DNA from 3 places in the Aeromonas media genome. Region 2 is predicted to be linked to each of the others. Evidence: riboswitches for the same ligand, from Rfam matches in the RefSeq annotation. Region 2 holds a riboswitch; each other region holds the start of a gene.
The links. A riboswitch is a leader RNA that binds a small molecule or an ion and turns the genes downstream of it on or off. The one in region 2 is predicted to bind cyclic di-GMP.
Positions count from the first base shown of each region.

Region 1: it holds a riboswitch for cyclic di-GMP, as region 2 does, so the genes downstream of both, gbpA (N-acetylglucosamine-binding protein GbpA) here and KI797_RS16380 (glycosyl hydrolase family 18 protein) in region 2, are expected to answer to the same signal.
Region 3: it holds a riboswitch for cyclic di-GMP, as region 2 does, so the genes downstream of both, KI797_RS04260 (glycosyl hydrolase family 18 protein) here and KI797_RS16380 (glycosyl hydrolase family 18 protein) in region 2, are expected to answer to the same signal.

Region 1 covers NZ_CP075564.1:631,615-633,787, forward strand. The annotation lists gene gbpA (N-acetylglucosamine-binding protein GbpA) at 1-1,272, opposite strand, end outside; cyclic di-GMP riboswitch class I at 1,338-1,423, opposite strand; gene KI797_RS03075 (methyl-accepting chemotaxis protein) at 1,687-2,173, opposite strand, start outside.
Region 2 covers NZ_CP075564.1:3,557,587-3,559,759, forward strand. The annotation lists partial or broken gene KI797_RS16380 (glycosyl hydrolase family 18 protein) at 1-1,022, opposite strand, end outside; cyclic di-GMP riboswitch class I at 1,134-1,220, opposite strand; gene KI797_RS16385 (hybrid sensor histidine kinase/response regulator) at 1,424-2,173, opposite strand, start outside.
Region 3 covers NZ_CP075564.1:887,676-889,848, reverse strand. The annotation lists gene KI797_RS04260 (glycosyl hydrolase family 18 protein) at 1-1,322, opposite strand, end outside; cyclic di-GMP riboswitch class I at 1,437-1,520, opposite strand; tRNA gene KI797_RS04255 (tRNA-Ala) at 1,990-2,065, opposite strand; tRNA gene KI797_RS04250 (tRNA-Ala) at 2,106-2,173, opposite strand, start outside.

The sequences.
Region 1 (2,173 bases), 1.6 Mb from region 2:
TGCCGCATAGGATTTGAGCCCCTCCGGGAAACTGTACTGGTAGTCACCGCCGCTGGCCGGATCCTTGAACATCAGATCCACGGTCTGCTGCAGGGGGGCGCCGCCCGCCTTCGGCTTGCCCTCGATCACCAGTTGGTGGTGACCGGCGCTCAGACCGCTGACCTCCATGGTGAAGCTCTGGCTGCTGTCCTTGATGTCGGCACTGGTTTGACCCTTGGCGGCGCCACCGTGGTCATACAGGGTGTTGGTGACCGCGAGATCCCCCTCGGCCGTGACGGTGAAGTTGAGGGTGACCTTGCCGTTGTCGAGCAGGTATTCGTTCTCCAGCCCGCTCACGCTGATGCCGTCATTCACCGGGGGTTGCTGCTGCTCGAGCTGGACCTCGACCCGCTGCAGGTTGCTGCCCGCCTTCAGGTAGACGGGATTCTGGCCGTAGACCGGGTTGAACTGGCCATCGGAGCCTTGCTGACCAGCGCGGATCTGGCTCTGCTCGGCGTTGATCTTGGCGGCCAGATCGTGGGCCCAGTTGTTCTTTTGACCCTGCTCGGCGGAACCAATGGTCAGCACTGTCTGCAGATCGGTGCGCTCGCCGTTGGCGTCGAATACCCGGGTCTTGGCCTTGTCGCCGGCAACCAGATCGATGGAGGAGTAGATGGTCCCGCCCTGGCTCCAGGCCAGCGGTGGCTGGGTGCCGCCGTCGAACTGGACATCGATCAGGTTGTAGAAGCTGTTGGCGGTATCTCCCACTTCCCAGACGCCGAGGATGACCTGATGACCGGTGCGCGCCGGCAGGGTGCACTGATGGGTGACCTGTTTGGGCGGTTGCACCATGCCCCCGTCGATGACACAGAACGGATTGAGATCGAAGGAGTCCCTGGTCAGCGGCTGGTTCGGATTCCACTCCTGCTTGGTGAGGTAGTAGCGCCAGTTGCGGGTGACATGGTTGGCGGTGAAGGTCCAGCCGATGGCGAAGGGGCCGGCCTGCACCTGTCGCTTGGTCCAGCGATCGCTGGTCTGGGCGTTGAGCTCAGCGAATTGTGGATGACCGGCCGAGGCGATCTGGCCGTCGGCGGGGCCGCCATTGGGGAAGCCGGACGGCGCCTCCAGGCTCTGTGGCTCCCATTGAATGGCGCCGCACTGGCTGTTGCCGCCGGTCTTGCACAGATAGTTGCGCCCTTCCGGCTGGCTGATGTAGCCGTGGGCGAGCGCGCCGCCGCTGGCGAGCAACGCCAGCGCGGTGGCCACATGATTGAGTTTGATTTTTGCTGCCATACATTCCTCTGTTCGGTGATGTGGGCAGTCAAGTTGGCAGGGGAATTCCCCGTGACACACCTGAGTGTGGCAACCCCGCTATCCTGGACGACATGTCTTTAGACCGGAGGCTTTGCGTCCTGGCCTTTCAACCAGTTTGCCAAATGACTACATAAAGGGTCAGGGTGCCGCCTTTGATGACGACACAGTCATGATGGCTTTTTTTTGATTAAATTATTAAGTATAAATCTTTGCAACTTGATCTCATCGGAGTAGAGCAATAACTTAACTCATTGTTTTTAAATTTATATTTAATCCATCAAGTTGGGGTTAGTTCGCCCATTCTGTTGAAAAGATGCGAGGTGGTGACATTTTTCATTGATGAAAAAATCCCCTGTCGGCGGGGCCGGCAGGGGATGGGACTGGGTCAGGTGGTCAGTGGTGCGGGTACTGGTCTGTGCGGCGGGAGGGCGAGGGGCGCGGAGCCTGACCGGGCGACAGATCCCGGGGGAGGCCATTGCCGAGCCTGAACACCGCCAGCCGCTCGTCCAGGCTGCGGGAGAGTCCGGCCAGCAGCTCGCTCTCCCGGGCCAGCTGGGATGCGGCCTGGGACATCTCCAGGGCCGAGTCATTGATGCCGCTGACGTTGCGGTTCATGTCCTCGGCCACCATGCTCTGCTGCTCCGCCGCAGTGGCGATCTGGGTCGCCATGTCGCTCACGTGCTGGATGTGATTGACGATGAGGGAGAGATCCTGCCCCGCCTTTTCGGACTGGCCGACGCTGCTCTCCGCCAGCTTGCGGCTGGCGTCCATGGCGCTGGCGGCGGTCATCGCCCGCTGCTGCAACTGGGTGATGGTGCTCTGGATCTCCTCGGTGGAGTGGCGGGTGCGGCTGGCCAGCTGGCGTACCTCGTCGGCCACC
Region 2 (2,173 bases):
CATCAGCACCACATAGGTGGCGCCATCGCTCGGACCGCCCAGGCTGGGGTTGGCGCCCTGGCCGCCCGGGAACTCCCAGTCGATGTCCACGCCGTCGAAGAACTTCCAGGTCTGCAGGAACTCCTTGACCGAGGCGACGAAGGTGTCGCGCTTGGTCTTGTCCCCCAAGAAGTAAAAGGGATCCGAGAGGGTCCACCCCCCCCCCCGACCGAGGGCAGGATCTTGAGGTCAGGACGGGCCTGCTTGAGCGCCATCAGGTTGCCGAAGTTGCCCTTGTAGGGCTCATCCCAGGCACTGAGGTTGCCCTGGGACATCTGGATCGCCGCCCAAGGATCGTGGATGGAGACCTTGAAGTCCTCGCGACCGGCACAGGAGCGCTGCAGCGCCTCGAAGCTGCCGGAGATCTCTTTGAGGCTGTCGTTGATGCCGTTGCCGCCGCAGATGGGGGTGAAGCCATAGAGGATGTGAGTCAGGTTCTGGGCCGGGATCTTGTCGACGGTGAACTTGCGACCATAGACCCCCCATTCCACGTAGTAGGCACCCACCACCTTGCCGGACTTGTTGGCGTAGGGCTTGTTGTTCTCTTGCAGCGGTGCATTGAGCGGCGCCAGATGGCTGCCGTCGGTATCGGCGACCACCAGTTCCTTCTTGTCGGAGAGCGTGCAGCCGTCGGCGTTGCACAGGGCCACCTGCATCTGGTAGCGCCCTCCCTTGGTCACCTTGAAGTTGGCGGTACCCGCGGCTGAAGCCGGGCCTGACCACACCTCATTGCCATCGAGCAGCACCTTGGCGGTCTGGCCCACGTCACCGGACCAGAGGTTCCAAGTCACGCTGACCGGGGCGCCATCCTTGTGGACGGTCACCAGCTGGTTGTAAGCCGAGGCGGATTGATTGACTTCGACGATGGCGAACTTGGTGGGGCCCGAGCCTATGGTGGGTTTGCCAGGGGCAGCGGCGAAGGCGGAGGTAGCGCAGAGCCCCCCGACAAGGAGTGCCAGCAGGGAAAGTTTTGGACTTAACATATTTGAACTTCCTTATTTCGTTATTGGAATTAACAACGAAAAAGGCAACGCAACCTGACAGGTAACGCAGACATCATCGCAACCATGGCTTGGCCCATGGACGATACAACCTGTGGTGGCCCCGCTATCCTAGGCACTTTGACCCTTAGACCGGAGGCTTTGCGTCCCGGACTTTCATCCGGTTTGCCTTTTTGCACAACTTGATTTGCGACAAAAATAATCGCCGAATGACTATAGGTGGGAGCAGGAAGGGATGCTACCTAGTAAAAATGACAGCAAACAGGACTCACTTTTCGCAATTGTTCGCGAACATGCCGGCAAGCTGGCGCCAACATCGGTGATGCTGGCGCCTGATGATCATTCATGAACGAACCTATCAATGATTGATTGTGTGAAGCCTGTCACTGTATTGGCAACAGCAGGCTGTTCATCAATGCCCGCAGCTTGAGCGGCTTGACCGGTTTGCTGACGTAGCCAAAGCCGTGCTCGCGGATCTGCGTCTGCAGCTCGCTCTTGCGATCCGCGCTGATGATGATGCCGCCGATGCCATTGCCGTGGGCCAGCCGGATCATGTGCAGCGCCTGCAGTCCCGTCTTGCCATCGTCCAGGTGATAATCCGACAGCACCAGTTGCGGCAGGAAGCCGTCGCCGATGAGGGATAGCGCCTGCTCCAGGTTCTGGGCGCAACGCACCTCGCAACCCCAGCGCCCCAGCAGGGAGGCCATGGCGATGAGGATCTCCTCCTCGTTGTCGATGCAGAGCACCCGGATCCCCTCCAGCTGGCTGTCCCGCACCACGGGGGCCGCCACCTGGCTCGGCATCACGGGCCGGGTCGCGAGGTTGAGGGTGATGGCAAACACCGATCCCGCCCCCGGCCAGCTGCGCAGGGAGAGCTGGTGGCCCAGCACCTGGGAGATGCCGCGGGCGATGGCGAGCCCGAGGCCGAGCCCCTGCTCCCTCGCGGTGCGGGAGTGATCGAGGCGGGAGAATTCGTCAAAGATAGCCTCCTGCTTGTCCAGCGGGATGCCGGGGCCGTTGTCCCACACCTCGATGCGTACCTTGTCCCCCAGTCGACGGCAACCGAGCAGCACCCGGCCACCGGGGTTGTAGCGAAACGCATTGGTGAGGAAGTTCTGCAGCACCCTCCGCAG
Region 3 (2,173 bases), 1.9 Mb from region 2:
TACTGGCGGATGAAGCCCACCGCCGAGTCGGCGAAGGCGTTAATGCCGGCGGTGTTGACCGAGCAGTCGCCCTTGGTGGTGGCGGCGTAGAAGCCGCGGGTATCGGCCCAGCCCCCCACCGAGATGAGGGTCTTCACGTCCGGGTACTGCTTCTTGTATTTCGACAGCAGGTTGAAGTGACCCTGATAGGCGAACTCGGGATCCATCTCGGCGCCCGGCACCCCGTCCCAGGTCATCTTGGTGGCGGCGTCATCCACCTTGATGAGGTGGCTCTGTTCATCCACCGCCGCGAAGGCGTAGTTGATGTGGGTGATCTTGTCCCAGGGGATGTCGCCCACCAGGTAGGAGGGCAAGCCGTTCTTGCCGGTACGCCAGGAGGTGAAATAACCGATGACGCGACGGCCATGGTCATCCCCCATGCACTCGCTGCCATCGGCGCGGTAGATCTGGCGCACGTCGCAGGAGAGGTTGCCGCCGGTGGGAGGCAGGGCCGCCTCTTCCACCTGCACATCCACCTGGGTGGACTCGCCAGAGAGATTTGCCTTGTCGGTCGCCACCAGCTTGAGACCGGTCAGCCCCTTGTTCTGGGGCGTCCAGCTCAGTTGCCAGGGAGCGCTGCTGTCTTCGCCCACCTTCTGGCCATTCACGAAGAGCTCGAGCTTGGCGACGTCGTCATTGGCGTCGGTCACATTGCCGGTCACGGTGAGGGCGCGGCTCAGGGTCACCTTGGCACCGGCGGCGGGGCTGGCGATGCTCACCTTGGGGGCCTCTGGCGCCACCACGGCGGCGACCTTGAAGCTGGAATCAGCTTCACTCAGCACCTTTCCGTCTTTATCCAGTGCCCGTGCCTTGAGGGCGTGATTGCCCACACCGGCGGCAGACCAGCTGGCGCTCCAGGGGGAGGCCGTGGCCGTGGCGACCAGGGTGCCATCGACCAGGTATTCCACCTTGGCGAGCGCCGTGGCCGGGCCGCTCAGGGTCACCGCCAGGGCCACACTGGCCCCCTCGCTGACGCTGCAGCCCACGGCGGGGGAGCCGATGGCGATCACCAGGGCCGGCGGCGGCACCTCACCGCCATAGAGTTTCCAGGCATCGGCCCAGACAGCGCCGACACCGGGTTCGTAGTGGTAAGGCGACGCGCCACACCAGCCGGAATAAGGGAATTCCTTGCATTCATAGAGGGCGCCTGCGTTGCTGACGATGTCGCCAGCCTTGTAGGCGGTGCCGGCCTGATAGGCGGGATAGGCGGCCTGTGCCCAGGCAGGGACGGCCGCAAGGGCGACCAGCATGGCGAGCCTGCTGGGCCTCAAGATCTGTTGCATATTGTTATCTTCCTTGTTTTGTCTTGGCTTTTAAAACCAGGAAAAGCGCAATCGCAACAGGGAACAAGGGAACGACAACAGGCCATGGACGGGCCACATACCCTCATGTCACCCCGGGGTAACCCCGCTGTCTGGTCCGCTTGGGACAGATCGGAGGCTTTGCGTCCCGGCATCACTGCCGGTTTGCCCTTAACCTGGGTTCCGTGAGGAACGGCTCGAGTATAGGAAGCAAGTGGCAGCCGCTCAATCTTTATTCTCTAAGGAAAATATGTGCATGCCAGCCAGTTCACACTTTCCTTCAATCGGCCAACTAAGAATTAAGTCATTAATATCAATCTGTTAGTCACATCAGAAAAACGGACTCAGCCTCTTTTGTCTCCCCATAATGTGCGTTGCCTCACTGGTCAGAGCTGCCAGAAATGTGACAACGCGCGCCTTTGACCAACGCGCCAAGGCTATGGAAACACTGGCCAAAAATAAAAAAATACCCATGAAAGGAAGACCTACCCTGCTGCCTCTGGCCTGGCGCCGTCGCCACGGTTGATAACTTGCCACAACACCCAAGCTCGCAGCCAATGCGGGCTTTTTGACAGTCGTGCATAGAAGGCAGAGAGAAAAATAGGCAAAAACAAAAAGGCCACCGCGATAACGGTGGCCTTTTAATGTTTGGTGGAGCTACGCGGGATCGAACCGCGGACCTCTTGCATGCCATGCAAGCGCTCTCCCAGCTGAGCTATAACCCCAAGTTGTTGCGAATCAAGGTCAAGACCTTCACTCTGAATTTGGTGGAGCTACGCGGGATCGAACCGCGGACCTCTTGCATGCCATGCAAGCGCTCTCCCAGCTGAGCT